DNA from 2 places in the Micromonospora sp. IBHARD004 genome. Region 2 is predicted to be linked to the other one. Evidence: riboswitches for the same ligand, from Rfam matches in the RefSeq annotation. Region 2 holds a riboswitch; the other holds the start of a gene.
The links. Region 2 has a riboswitch for S-adenosylmethionine ahead of thrC (threonine synthase). Riboswitches for the same ligand answer to the same signal wherever they lie in the genome.
Positions count from the first base shown of each region.

Region 1: linked by a shared signal. The riboswitch ahead of ACTWO6_RS18955 (hypothetical protein) and the one ahead of thrC (threonine synthase) in region 2 are both predicted to bind S-adenosylmethionine.

Region 1 covers NZ_CP199934.1:3,869,977-3,876,855, forward strand. The annotation lists gene ACTWO6_RS18920 (hypothetical protein) at 1-46, opposite strand, end outside; gene ACTWO6_RS18925 (DivIVA domain-containing protein) at 43-333, opposite strand; gene ACTWO6_RS18930 (helix-turn-helix domain-containing protein) at 658-1,548, shown strand; gene ACTWO6_RS18935 (DUF397 domain-containing protein) at 1,541-1,756, shown strand; gene ACTWO6_RS18940 (nucleotide pyrophosphohydrolase) at 1,830-2,165, shown strand; gene ACTWO6_RS18945 (DNA/RNA helicase domain-containing protein) at 2,294-4,240, shown strand; gene ACTWO6_RS18950 (hypothetical protein) at 4,480-5,364, shown strand; SAM riboswitch class IV at 5,571-5,689, shown strand; gene ACTWO6_RS18955 (hypothetical protein) at 5,859-6,089, shown strand; gene ACTWO6_RS18960 (hypothetical protein) at 6,124-6,555, shown strand; gene ACTWO6_RS18965 (AAA family ATPase) at 6,674-6,879, shown strand, end outside.
Region 2 covers NZ_CP199934.1:6,331,941-6,338,819, forward strand. The annotation lists gene ACTWO6_RS30810 (N-acetyltransferase family protein) at 1-115, shown strand, start outside; gene paaN (phenylacetic acid degradation protein PaaN) at 160-1,833, opposite strand; gene ACTWO6_RS30820 (GNAT family N-acetyltransferase) at 1,886-2,905, opposite strand; gene thrC (threonine synthase) at 3,229-4,518, opposite strand; SAM riboswitch class I at 4,531-4,664, opposite strand; gene ACTWO6_RS30830 (DMT family transporter) at 4,834-5,808, opposite strand; gene ACTWO6_RS30835 (ArsR/SmtB family transcription factor) at 5,899-6,204, shown strand; gene ACTWO6_RS30840 (acyltransferase family protein) at 6,224-6,879, opposite strand, start outside.

The DNA.
Region 1 (6,879 bases), 2.5 Mb from region 2:
GGTCGTTCGCGACGACCGGCAGGTGGATGACGTACCGCTGGGTCACCGCTCGTTTCCCCGGGCGCGGGCCTGGTCGGACTGCCAGCGGCGCAGCGCGTCCTTGATGACCGCGGTCTGCCGGCGGCTCGCGGCCAGGGCCGCGTAGACGGCGGCCAGGTCGCCGGCGACCCGGTCGAGGAAGGCGTACACGTCGTCGGGCTCAAGGCCGCGGCGTCCGAGCCCGGCCAGCTTGAAGCGGCGCTCGCGCACCTGCCACGGCAGCAGACTGGTGTACGCGCCGGAGCGGTAGGTCGCTGCGCTCCCCCGCGGCGGTCGCTGATTGCGGACGCTCACTCGCTGGCCTGCCTCTCGTCGTGATTGGAAGGGGTGGGCCACCCGCCCTCCCCGCACGGGCGGACCCACCCCGCCCTGCCACCGCAGCTTCGATCAGCGGTACGGCACCAGGGCTGCTCATGGATCGTGCTTGTCGGTCCTGGTAGCTACCGTCGGCGCCGCACCGAGCCGCGTCCTTGTAGTCAGCATGTGACAGTGCGAAGTGGAAGCGCAACGTTCCACGGCAGAATTCTTGCCAGAAGCATTGACTTTCTTTACTGAAACCTGTACGAGTTACAAAGCGGCGTCACGCAGTGTTGCAGGACGGAATCAGGGAGTGCTCGGATGGCAGAGGACATCGGATCGACCGTGCCGCGCCGGCAGCTCGGCCGGCTGCTGCGCCAGTTCCGCACCGAGGCCGGCGTGACGCTCGACGCCGCCGCTGAGGCACTCGAATACAGCCGGCAGAAGATCTGGCGCATCGAGTGCGGCCTGGGCGCGGTCCGGGTGCTCGACGTCAAGGCGATGTGCGAGCTGTACAACGTGTCTGCGGAGATGACCGAGGCGATGCGCGGGCTCGCCGCGGAGACGAAGTCGAAGGGCTGGTGGCACGCGTACGGGGACGCGGTGCCGAACTGGTTCGAGCTGTACGTCGGCCTGGAATCCGCCGCCGCTTCGCTTCGCCAGTATCAAGAGACCGTCATCCCGGGGCTATTGCAGACTCGGGAGTACATCCAGGCGCTGGCGCGCATCGACCAGCCGTCGGCGAACGATGAGGAGCGCGAACACGCCGTGCAGGTGCGCCTGCAGCGGCAGAATTTGCTGACCCGTCGGTTGCCGCAACCGCCCCGCTTGGACGCGGTCATCTCCGAGGCCGTGCTGAGGCGGCGAGTTGGCGGACATGCGGTCATGATCGGACAGCTCAACGGGCTTCTCGAAGCTTCCGAGCGACCAAACGTCTCGCTGCGGGTGGTTCCGCTCGCCGCCGGGCCGCACATCGGGGCCGTCGCCGGCTCGTTCGTCATCCTGGACTTCCCCACCACCAAGGCCGGCCGAGCGGCACCTGAGCCGTCCGTCGTCTACAGCGAGTCGCTCACCGGTGCGCTCTACCTCGACAAGCCTGCCGAGCTGCGGGCATATGAAAACGCCTTCAACAGCGCAGCTCGACTGTCCCAAGGTGAGGCAGAATCGAGGGACACGATCAAGAGGATCATCGGGGAGCTGCGACATGACTGACCTGACGGGCGCCGTCTGGCGCAAGAGCACCCGCAGCGGCGGCAACGGTGGCGAGTGTGTCGAGGTCGCCACCAACCTCCCCGGCATCGTTGCCGTACGCGACTCCAAGGACCAGCTTGGTGCGGTTCTGGCGTTCATGCCGGCGGCCTGGACCAGCTTTGTAGCGCAGGCCAGCGCTCCCGGCTTCATCGGAGACGCGCGCGGCTGATAGCGGTGAGAGCGCCATTGATCGTTCTTGGGCGGCCCAGCCTGAGGACCCGTCACATGAGAGCCTTTCTACCGTGAGCGACCTGACTACTCAGGTGAGGGCCTTCGCCGAGGAGCGGGACTGGCAGCAGTTCCACACGCCAAAGAACCTCGCCATGGCCCTCGCCGGCGAGGTCGGCGAGCTGCTGGCCGAGTTCCAGTGGCTCACTCCCGAGCAGGCGTCCGCCGTGATGGAGGACACGGAGGCCGCTGCCAGGGTGAGGGCCGAGATCGGTGACGTAATGATCTATCTGACCCGACTCGCCGACGTCCTCGGCATCGACCTGGTCGAGGCAGCCCTCACCAAGCTCGACGAGGTCGCCGTCCGCTATCCCGTCCACCAGGTGAAAGGGTCCGCCGCCAAGCGGTGAGCGGGCATGCGAGGAGTTGATCTCTTCGCTACAGTCCACCTCGTAGAAGCGCGTTCCGACGGGCTTCCGGCTGTCGCCGGATACGCCCCCCATGCGCACGATCACTTCGTGCTGCCCGGGGGCCTTTGTTGTCAGCGTTCCGCACCTCCGCCGACGGTCTCCTGCGCCTGGCCGTCAGCGGCACCCTTGCCGACCGGATCGCCGAACAGGTCGGCCACGCCGTGAGCCCCAGCGAACGCCGGTCCTGGGATCGCAGCCTGCCGATGCTCGCGCAGGATCTCGCCGACGCGGGTTTGGGCCAGGTGGAGATGCTGGTCGAATACCAGCTCCCACTGACCAGCAAGCGGGTCGACGTGGTGCTCGCCGGTGTGCACCCGAATACCGCCGACGACTCCTACGTCGTGGTGGAGCTGAAGCAGTGGTCGCAGGCGGAGTCCTACGAGGGCTCCGACCGGCTGGTCCTGGTCGAGCACGCGCGGGGGCCGCGCCTGCACCCGGGTGTCCAGGTCGGCGACTACTGTGATTACCTCACCGACTTCCTCGGCGTGCTCTCCAACCGGCGCAACCCGATCGTCGGCGCCGCGTACCTGCACAACGCGGTCGACCGGGACGTCAACGACCTCTTCGCCCGCCGCCCGACCGAGCAGAGCCGAATCTTCACCAAGCAGCGGCGCGGCCAGTTCCTCGACTACCTCCGCACCCACCTGGCGCCCGCGTCGGGCGCGGCCGCCGCCGACCGCTTCCTCACCAGCGCCGTCCGGCCCAGCAAGCATCTGCTGACGTACGCGGCCCAGGAGCTGAAGGAACGGTCGCACTTCACGCTGCTCGACGAGCAGCGCCTGGCGTACGAGCTGGTGTTGCACGCGGTCGAGCGCGCCCGCGCCGCGGACCGCAAGTCGATCGTGGTCGTGTCCGGCGGGCCGGGCAGCGGCAAGAGCGTGATCGCGTTGTCGGTGCTCGGTGAGCTGGCCCGGCAGCAGCGTTCGGTCATGCACGCCACCGGCTCCCGGTCGTTCACCCAGACCCTGCGCCGCTACGCCGGCAAGGGGTCGACCCGGCTGAAGAACATGTTCGGGTACTTCAACAGCTTCATGTCGGCCGAGCGCAACGGCTTCGACGTGCTGATCTGCGACGAGGCGCACCGGATCCGGGAGACCTCGGTCAACCGGTTCACGCCGAAGACCAAGCGGGACAAGGCCCGCCCGCAGATCGACGAGCTGATCGCCGCCGCGCGCGTGCCGGTCTTCCTGCTGGACGAGCACCAGGTGGTCAAGCCGGGCGAGCTGGGCAGCGTGGATGTCATCTCGGCGTACGCGAAGCAACTGGAACTGGACGTGGAGGTCGTCTCACTGCACGACCAGTTCCGGTGCGGCGGCAGCGAGGCGTACGAGCAGTGGGTTCTCGACCTGCTCGGCCTCGACGGCGGCAAGCCGTCGGTCTGGGTCGGCGACGGCCGGTTCGACCTGCGGTTGGCGGAGTCGCCAGAGGAGATGGAGGCGTTCCTGGCGGCCAAGCAGGCCGCCGGGGAAACGGCGCGCATGTCGGCGGGCTACTGCTGGCCGTGGAGTGACCCGCGGCCGGACGACTCGCTGGTGCCGGACGTGCAGATCGGTGGCTGGTCTCGGCCGTGGAACGTCAAGAGCGACCGCAGCATCGGCGACGCGCCCGGCAGCGCCTACTGGGCGACCGATCCGCACGGCTTCGGCCAGGTGGGCTGCGTCTACACCGCGCAGGGCTTCGAGTACGAGTGGTCGGGCGTCATCATCGGGCCGGATCTGGTCGCCCGCGACGGCCGGCTGGTGACCCAGCGGGCGGAGTCGAAGGACCCCGCGTTCCGCAGCCGGAAGCAGCTCAGCGACTTCGAGGCGGACCGGCTGATCCGCAACACCTACAAGGTGCTGATGACCCGGGGCATGCGCGGCACCATCCTCTACTCCACCGACCCGGAGACGCGCGAATACCTGGCATCGCTGGTCCGCGTCCGCCGCAGCTTGGAGACGGTGTACGAGGTCCTCGCCTCTGGGCATCGAACCCGACCCTCGATGTGTCCTGACACCGAGACGGCAACTGACTAGAGTCATGAGCAAGCAAGCGGCTCGACAGGCTTTCGATCCTGAACACGCCTCCACCGCACGAGTTTCTCGTGCTCTAGGGGCGGAGATCAGTGTCAGCCCACTTCTATGTGTACGTCGGATTGAGTTCCGTCGGAAACTACGAGACTGGGAAGGCTGAGGGAATCTGGGGCTGGGAGTCCAGTGTCTTGGACGGCGGGAACGGCGCCGACTCGCGAAGTAATCGGGATATCGCCCTAACTATGCGTGCCAACGACTACCTGATATTCGGCTTCTACGTCCCCGGCGGTCCCCGAGCTAAGAACCACCAGGCATTCTTCGATGGCACATTGACGGAAGTGACAGTCACTCGGGTGGTGCGTCCACTGTACAGATCCGACGCAGAGATATGGACCGACAAGCTGTATCCCGAACGCGTCGATCTGGAGGTGCTCGACGCGTTTACGCAAATACCCGGACCGCAGTTCGGCTTGCCCTCGATGCGGGCGCTGCGCATGTCAGGCACGAAGCAAGGAGCGCCGGTTGCTGGCGGACCCCCTACCGCAATGGGCCTCGCCACGGCGATCGAGGACCAGTCCGACGACTCGGTAGGGTTCGAAGGCGACCTTGACGCGCTGATCATGGCTTTTCGTCGGCGAGAACAGCGCCAGCTCAGGAAGATCAAGTTCGGGGCGCGGGCGATCATCACGTGTGACCTATGCGGCCGAGACCTGCCAGCACGCCTCGTCACAGCGGCCCACATTAAACGGCGCGCCGAAGCCGGCAGAGATGAACGCCTGAACCCATACAACATTATGGCGGCCTGCCTCCTCGGCTGCGACGCCCTCTTCGAGCACGGCCACGTCTACGTCGACTCGACGGGAGTGATCCGAGATAACACCACCGGCCAAGCCGGTCTGCGGGAGGCAGTCGGCCGCTTGGCAGGTCGCCGCTGCAGCGCTCATCATTCTGGCTCGCGCACCTTTTTCGAAGCACACGCTGAGCGGGCACGCAAATTTGCTCCGGTCACCCAGGAGCGGGCCGACACGGCCTGGCCGGTGGTCCAGACAACGGTGGACACGAAGCTATCTCGATCGAAATCAACTCCGACCAATCCGGCTGCCGCCAATGCTGAACTGCCGACGTGACCTCCGGCAACAGGTCGTCAGACGGTCCTGATACATCCGCCTCGCTGCCGAGGGCCTGGGACTACCACCTCCGGCGGCCCGCGGGGCTCGGCGTGCCTAGCCAGCTCCACCCCCTCAGCCCCCGGTCTGTGCGGCCTGTCGTGGTGTGGCGTACGCGGGGCAGGCTTGCCGCGCACCGTCATGATCCATAGACTGCGCGACGAGAAGGTCCTGAGTGGCCAGCGTCAAGCCTCCCGGCTTGCTGGCCCGGCAACCGCGCCACCCGCGCACGGTGCCTCCGGGGGAAGACCGGGCCGACCGTCATCGCGGCCGGCAAGAGCGGGTGCCGCCGAGGCACCGGAAAGCGAGCATTCCCGTGCCTTTCGATGACCCCAACCTCACCACGTTCAACGTGTGCCTGAGCTGCGCCGGCCTCCGGGTGGACAGCCGCGCGAGCACCGCTACACCTGCCAGCCCCGTACCCCGACTGGAAGCGGCGGTGGTAGCGCCGGGACATGGGCTGCGACCTGGACCTGCGCGTGCTCTGCGTGCGTGGCACGGTGACCACCTGGAGCAAGTGCTCCTGTCTGGCCTGCGACCTGTGCCGGCAAATCTCGGAGCGGGTCGGGCGGCGGTACGGTGCCCGGTCAGCCCTACCCCTCGGCCGGCACTCGATCATGAACGGTGACCTCGTACGGATGGAGGGGTGGGCGACGCAGACGTCCGCGCCGAAGTGGACCCGCTGATGTCGACCGGGCAGGGGCGGAAGTCGCTGCGCCGATGACAGCCGGGCAGAGTTCGCGCGGCGTCAGCGAGCTGCGGGCGGTCGAGTTCCTGTTCACCGCGTACGACACCCCGCCCCTCGGCATGGCCGTGCTGGTGGACAGACTGCCGGCGCTGAACTACCTGCATCGCTGGCAGGGCGGCGAGATCACGGCGATGCCCGCCGGCTATGACCTGAGCCCGCGGCACGCGGGCCTGAAGCCCACCCTGGTCCGGCTCGCCGAGCTCGTCGCCAGACGCCCGGACCTGATGTTCGCGCACGTCAGGGCGCACGCCCGCCATGCTTTGAACGGGGCCGCCGACAGCTTGGCGCACATGGCGCACCCGGGTCGAGGAGCCGTTCGATGTACGCCCCCGGGCGGACGACCTGGCCGAGGCGTTCCTGCGCCACTGGCACGTTGCGCTGACGGCCTGACCGCCGATCTATAGACGACAGCAACTTTACAGCGTCGCCGCGCGACCACCGTCGGCGAACCGGCGCAAGCCGGAACCGTCGACCCCGCACGCCCTCCCCATTCCCGCATCAGCACCCGTCGGAGGTCGCCTGATGAACCGCACCGAACCCCTGGTCGAGCTGATCTTCGAGCGGCTTGCCGCCGACCGCGTACCCGATGACACCGCCGAGGTGGTCCTCGCCGCGCTCAGCGACGAGGCCGACCTGGACGCGGCACTCGCCGGCAAGCCCACCGCGTTGGAGCCGCAGCGTCCGGCGGCGGACGAGCCGCGGGAGCGGATCTGGCTCTCGTCGGTCAC
Region 2 (6,879 bases):
CAACGACCGCGCCTACCGCGCGTACCAGCGGCTGGGCTTCGTGGACACGGGCGTGCGGGTGCCGCACCCGAAGATCCCGACGCTGCGCGAACTCCAGATGCGCCGCCCCGCCTGAGCGGGCGGGCCCGCCCCCGGTCGGGGGCGGGCCGTACCACCGGGTCAGGCGTGCCGGCGGCTCTGCACGATGCGGAACCGGTTCGCCACGTACGCGCCGTCGGTCAGCGCGGCGTTGGCGGCCGGGTTGGCGCCGCTGCCGTGGAAGTCCGAGAACGCCGCCGACTGGTTGACGAAGACGCCGCCGGTCAGGTTGCAGGACAGGTGCACGCCGGCGTCGATCGCCGCCGCCTCGGCCGCGTCCAGCACCGCCTCGTCGGTCGAGTAGACCGCCGCGGTCAGCGCGCCCTTCTCCCCCACCGTGCCGCGGAGGATCTCCAGGCTGTGCGCGGTGGAGTCGGTGGCGATGGCGAACGAGATCGGCCCGAACCACTCCCGCGAGTAGGTCGCGGTGTCGTCGGCGGCCAGCTTGACGATGGTCGGCGTCCGGACCACCGCGCCGGGGAAGGACGGGTGCTCGACGGCACGCGACTCCAGCACCGGCTGGCCGACCTTGGTGACCTCGTCGAGGCGCTCCAGCACGCCGTCGTTGACGATCGCGCCGGTCAACTCGACGCCGCGGGCCGGGTCGGCGGTGAGCTTGCCGACCGTCGCGGCGATGCCCGCCGCAACCTCGTCGAAGCTCTTGTGCCCCTGGTCGGTCTCGATGCCGTTCCGGGGGATCAGCAGGTTCTGCGAGGTGGTGCACATCTGGCCGCTGTACAGGGTCAGCGTGAAGCCCAGGTTGCGGCACAGCCCGGCGAAGTCGTCGGTGGAGTCGATCACCACCGTGTTCAGGCCGGCCTTCTCGGTGTAGACGGCGGCCTGCCGGGCGTTCGCCTCCAGCCAGTCGCCGTACTCGGTGGAGCCGGTGAAGTCGACGATCTTCACGCCCGGGTGCAGGGCGAGCGTGGAGGCGAGCTTCTCGCCCGGCGCCTCGGGGGCGAGCAGCACCAGGTTCGGGTCGAAGCCGGCCTCGGCGAGCACCTCGCGGGCGTACTTCACCGTGACGGCGAGCGGCAGAACGGCGCGCGGGTGCGGCTTCACGATCACCGGGTTGCCCGTGACCAGCGAGGCGAAGAGCCCCGGGTACGAGTTCCAGGTCGGGAAGGTGTTGCAGCCGATCACCAGCGCCACGCCCCGCGGCACCACGTGGAAGGTCTTGGTCATCCGCAGCGGGTCGCCCTTGCCGGCGGCCTTCTCCCAGCCGGCCGTCCCCGGGTGGCGGGTCATCTCGGCGTACGCGTAGGCGACCGCCTCCAGCGCCCGGTCCAGCGCGTGCGCGCCGCCGGCCTGGAAGGCCATCACGAAGGCCTGGCCGCTGGTGAACTGCACCGCGTTGGCCAGCTCGAAGATGTGCTTGTGCAGCCGGTCCAGGATCTCCAGGCAGACTCCCGCCCGGGCCTGCGGGCCGGCGTCGCGCCAGGCCGGCAGCGCGACCGTGGCCGCGCCCACCAGCTGGTCGGCCGCCGCGTGCGGGTAGCGCACGTTCAGCTCCAGGCCGAACGGGCTCGCCTCGGTGGCGACGGTCTGGCCGTCACCGGGCTGGTCGAGGGGGAAGTCGCCGTTCAGGTACGCCTCGAAGGCGGCCTTGCCGTCGGCGGCGGCGGTCTCGCCGTACACCCGGGGGCTGGGCGACTCGGGGTAGGCGGACCAGTATCCCCGCTCCGTGATCGCGGTCAGCGCGCGGGTGAGGGTGTCGGCGTGCCTGTCGTACAGGGGGTGCGGGGTCTCCGTCATGCCCGCCATCATGCAACAGAAAGCCCCGCGATCAGTAGGGCCGTGTCACAAGTCAGATCGTCAGCTGCCAGTCCGTCCAGGAGTCGACCGGGCGGAAGCCGAGCTGCTCGTTGATGGTGATCATGTGCCGGTTCTCGGCGGCGTTCCAGGTGTCGATCACGCGCAGTGCCGGTTCGTGGTCGAGCACCCAGCGCAGGTTCTCCACCTTGGTGAGCAGGCCCAGCCGGTGCCCCCGGTGCGCCGGGTCGACGATGGTGATCTGCTGGAAGGCGTGCCAGTCGGCGCTCGGACCCAGGTCGATCAGGGTCCAGGCGACCAGCCGACCAGTCGCCTCGTGCACCGCCGCGTGGTGGTAGCCGCGGCGGCCCCGGGCCTCCAGCGCCCGTTCGGTGCCCCGCAGCCGCGCGACGTCGACCTGCTCCGGCTCCCACTCCAGGTCGCCGAGGGGCGCGTCGGTCATCAGCCGGCCGTCGAGGTAGGCCACGTCGGCGGCGTACTCCTCCGGCGTGTCGCCCTGCCAGCGGACGGTGCGGTAGCCGGTGGCGTGCGCCCGGGCCTCAGCGGCCAGGGCGTCGAGCGCGGCGTGGTCGAGCCGGTCGGTCGCCAGCCGGCGGCGCACCTCGGCGAGCACCGGGCGGGCGCCCATCGCGGCGGCGAAGGTGCCGCCCGCCTCGGGTCGGGCGATTCCCCCGGGCAGCGCCGAGACCGCCATGCCCATCACCCGCTTGCGGCCGTACTCGCGCAGCAGCCGCAGGCAGTGCTCGTGCAGCGCCCGGCCGACGCCCCGGCGCCGGTACGCCGGATGCACGACCAGGTCGACGGTCGAGTTGTCGGTGTTGTCGAGCTGCGGCAGGTCCAGCCCCAGGTAGCCGGCCGGTACGCCGTCGAGCCGGGCCAGCGCCCAGCGTGGCGCATTGCCCGGCATCGGATGCCGGACGGCGGCGTCGAAGCGCTGCCGGCAGAACGGCGGGAAGTCCGGCAGGTCGGCCTCGTTGGCCGCCGCGCCGATCCGGTACGCCTCGTCGATCGCGGCCGCGTCGGCGGCGTCGAACGGCGCGATCGTGATGTCCATACCCGCGAGGGTGCGCCAGGAACAGCGATCGGGGCCAGCGAATTAACGCTGGCCCCGATCGCGACGTTGGTCGGGAGGGACGATCGCACAACGCCATCGGCGCTGGGTCGAAAGAACTGAAAGTCTCCGGCGAAACGCCCTCCCGCACGGAGCATCTTGCGCCGTCCGAATCCTGCCCGTCAAGTCCTTAGCGGCGGGTTTTCCACACTCACAGCGAAAAGCCAGTTACCCGGTGGATCCGCCCGATCCCCCGTCCGGGCGATCCGCCCGTCCCCCACCCGGCCAACCCCAGGTCCACCGGACCCGGGCGGGCGTCGGGTGGGTCAGGAGAGGAGGCCGGCGTCGCGGGCGGCGCGGAGCGACGGCTTGATGCGATGGGTGGGGCCGACCTCGGGGGCGACCGCGTCGATGGTCTTCAGGCCCTCGCCGGTGTTGAAGACGACCGTCTCCGCCGTGGGGTCGAGCCGGCCGGACTCCACCAGCTTGCGGAGCACGGCGACGGTGACACCGCCGGCGGTCTCGGCGAAGACGCCGGCGGTCCGGGCGAGCAGCCGGATGCCGGCGCGGATCTCGTCGTCGTCGGCGTACTCCATCCAGCCGTCGGTGCGGCGGACGGCTTCGAGGGCGTAGAGGCCGGCGGCCGGGTCGCCGATGTTCAGCGACTTGGCGATGCCGGTCGGCTTGACCGGGGTGATGGTGTCGCTGTCGGCGTGCAGCGCGGCGGCGATCGGGTTGCAGCCGGCCGACTGGGCGCCGAAGACCTTCCAGCCGCCGGCCGGCGCCTCGACCAGGCCGATCTCGACCAGCTCCGAGAACGCCTTGTCGATCTTGGTGAGCAGCTCGCCGCTCGCCATCGGGATCACCACCTGCGCCGGGATCCGCCAGCCGAGCTGCTCGGCCACCTCGTACCCGAGGGTCTTCGATCCCTCCGCGTAGTACGGCCGGACGTTGACGTTGACGAACGCGGTGTCCTCGAACTCGTCGGTCTCCACCAGCTCCCCGCAGAGCCGGTTCACGTCGTCGTACGAGCCGTCGATGGCGACCAGGTCGCCGCCGTAGACGGCGGTCGTGACGACCTTGCCCTGCTCCAGGTCGCTGGGGATGAAGACCACCGACGGCGCCCCGGTCCGCGCCGCGTGGGCGGCGACCGAGTTGGCCAGGTTGCCGGTGGAGGCGCAGGCGTACCGGGTGAAGCCGAGCGCCCGGGCGGCGGTCAGCGCCACCGAGACCACCCGGTCCTTGAACGAGTGGGTGGGGTTCGCGCTGTCGTCCTTCACCCAGAGCGGCGCGGTGATGCCCAGCTCGGCGGCGAGGTGCGGCGCGGCGACCAGCGGGGTGAGCCCCGGGTCCACGGTCACCCGGCTGGCCGGGTCCTGGCCGGCGGGGAGCAGGGCCGCGTACCGCCAGAGGTTCTTCGGGCCGGCCTCGATCTGCTCCCGGGTGACGGTGGCGAGCGCGGCGGCGTCGTAGTCGACCTCCAGCGGGCCGAAACACTCGAAGCAGGCGTGCTGGGCGGCCAGCGGGTAGCGCGCGGAACAGGCGCGGCAGACCAGGGCGCGGGCCGGGCTGAGGGTGGTGTCGATACCGGGGGCGGCGGGAAGCGTCGACGTCATGTCGAGGAATTCCTCTCATCTTTCCCCGCATCGCACCCTGCGGCGGGGACGGAATTGGCACCTGCCCGCTCCTCGCTCGTCGTCGAGCGCGCGGGTGGTTGCCGGGGCGTCGTCGGGCCGTATCCCTCAGCCCCTCTGGATGAGGTATGCAGTTGTGCCGCCGAGTCTATGCACTCACGGCGCACCTGCCGAGCGGGGTTCCCACGGTGTGAGCCACCCCCGCTCACCAGCGCCGAGATCCGCGCACCGTCCGGGAGGTGGGGCCCCTCCGCCGCCGGATGCCCCCACCTCCCGGGCGTTGCCGCTCCGCTCACCTCACCGGGCCACCACGGCGATCGGGTCGACCATCGCCGGCCGGTCGGTGACCGCCACCGGGACGGGCGCCGCGGCGCGGGTGGTGGCGGCGCGGGAGCGGGTGACCAGGTTGGCGGCGGCCAGGGCGGCGATGGTCAGGGCCGCGCCGACCAGCTCCACCGCGCCGGGCCGGTAGCCCCGGACGGTCTGCACCACGAAGGTGGTCACCGGGACCAGGTTCATGAAGAGGGCGGCGTCGGCCGCGCCGAGCCGCTGCACCCCGGTGTTCCAGGCGAGTACCGCGAGGACGGCGGCGACGATCACGGCGTACGCCAGCTGCGGGGCGACCGCGACGAGGTCGGCGGCGGCCGGCAGGTGCTGCCAGCCGGCGAGGTCGGCGGTGAGGCTGCCGGCGAGCATCGCGGCGGTGCCGGCGACCGCGGTGAGCGTGGTGTAACGCAGCGGGGACCAGCCGGTGAACCGGCTCGCGCCGTGGGTGTAGACGGCCCAGCCGAGGACCGCGCCGATCATCAGCAGCCCGCCGACGCCGAACTGGCCCAGCCCGTCGAGCCGGCCCCGGGTGATCACCAGACCGACGCCGACGAGGGCGAGCAGCGAGAACCCGAGCAGCACCGGACGGGGGCGCACGCCGTCCCGAACCCAGCGGACCAGCTGGGTGACCAGCGGGGTGGTGGCGGCGAAGAGGGCGATCTGCTGCGGGGCGGCGTGCCCGAGCGCCAGGTTGGTCAGCACGTTGAACCCGGCGAAGCCGAGCACGCCGAGCGCCACCACCTCGACGGCCCGGCCGCCGGCGCGCAGCGCGGCCAGGCCCTCCCGGGCCAGCAGCAGGGCGAGCAGGACGGCGGTCGCGAGGACGTACCGGGCGGTGGTGAGGTTCAGCGCGTCGACCCGGGTGAGGGCGCTGGCCAGGACGGGGAACATGACACCCCAGCTGAGCACCGCGAAGAGCGGGAAGGCGGCGTGACGAGAGCGCACGAGAGCTCCTATGTTCGAGTATCGTCGAACTAACGCCACCGACTGTAGGAGCTTGTTCGACGAACGTCGAACAAGGGTTACACTGGTCACATGGAGCTGCACGAACCCGAACTGCGCGACGTACCGGTCACCGCCGTGCTCGCGGCGCTGGCCGACGACGTACGGCTGCAGATCGTGCGCGCCCTCGCCGAGGGCGGCGAGTACGCCTGCGGCACCTTCGAGTTCGGCGTGTCCAAGGCGACCCGCAGCCACCACCTGAAGGTGCTGCGCGAGGCGGGCCTGACCCGGACCCGGGTCGCCGGCACCAGCCGGTACGTCCGGCTGCGCCGCGACGAACTGGACCGCCTCTACCCCGGCCTGCTCGACGCGGTCCTCACCGCGCCCACCCGCTCCTGAGGCGCTCTCCCTCGACGTCCTAGGTCGAGCTGTGGGTAGGAGCGGTCACCGGGCGTCGGGCATCGGCGAACTTCTCCGCCCGCACATCGGCAAAGGCCCAACTCATCTGCGGTTCCACCGCCCAGCCGAAAAGCCGGCGGACGGGCGGGGAGGCCAGGATTCCCGTCGCGAGGACGGCGAGAGCACTGATGGTCAATAGGCCGGCGAAGGAGTTGACGAACGGAGTGTTCTGGAACTTGTAGGCGAGCGCGAGCTGAACGATGAACCCGTGCAGCAGGTAGGTGTACTGGGTGCCGGTCGCGAGCGGGGTGAGCAAATTGCGGTTCGAAGGCACCAGGGCGAGAAAGGCGACACAGAGCACGAGCGCGACCGCCGTCAAGCTGAGTGCGCCGACCGCCCACGTACCCCAGCTGACGTCCAGTTGTGCGTGCCCGTTGTGCCGGTAGAACCAGCCAGCGGGCAGCCGCGGGGCGTAGTGGTACACGGTGATCAGGGCTGCGGCAAACACCAGGACGGCGGCGGGGCGCAGCCATCGGGTGTCACGGATCCATTCGAGGTGTTCGCGCCGGGCGGTGAGGCCGAGCACGAAGAATGGGAGGAACTGGAGGATCCGGGCCAGGTCCAGTTCCCCGGAGAGCGAGGCGGCGCCCGAGGCGAGCATGACGCCGGTCGCCA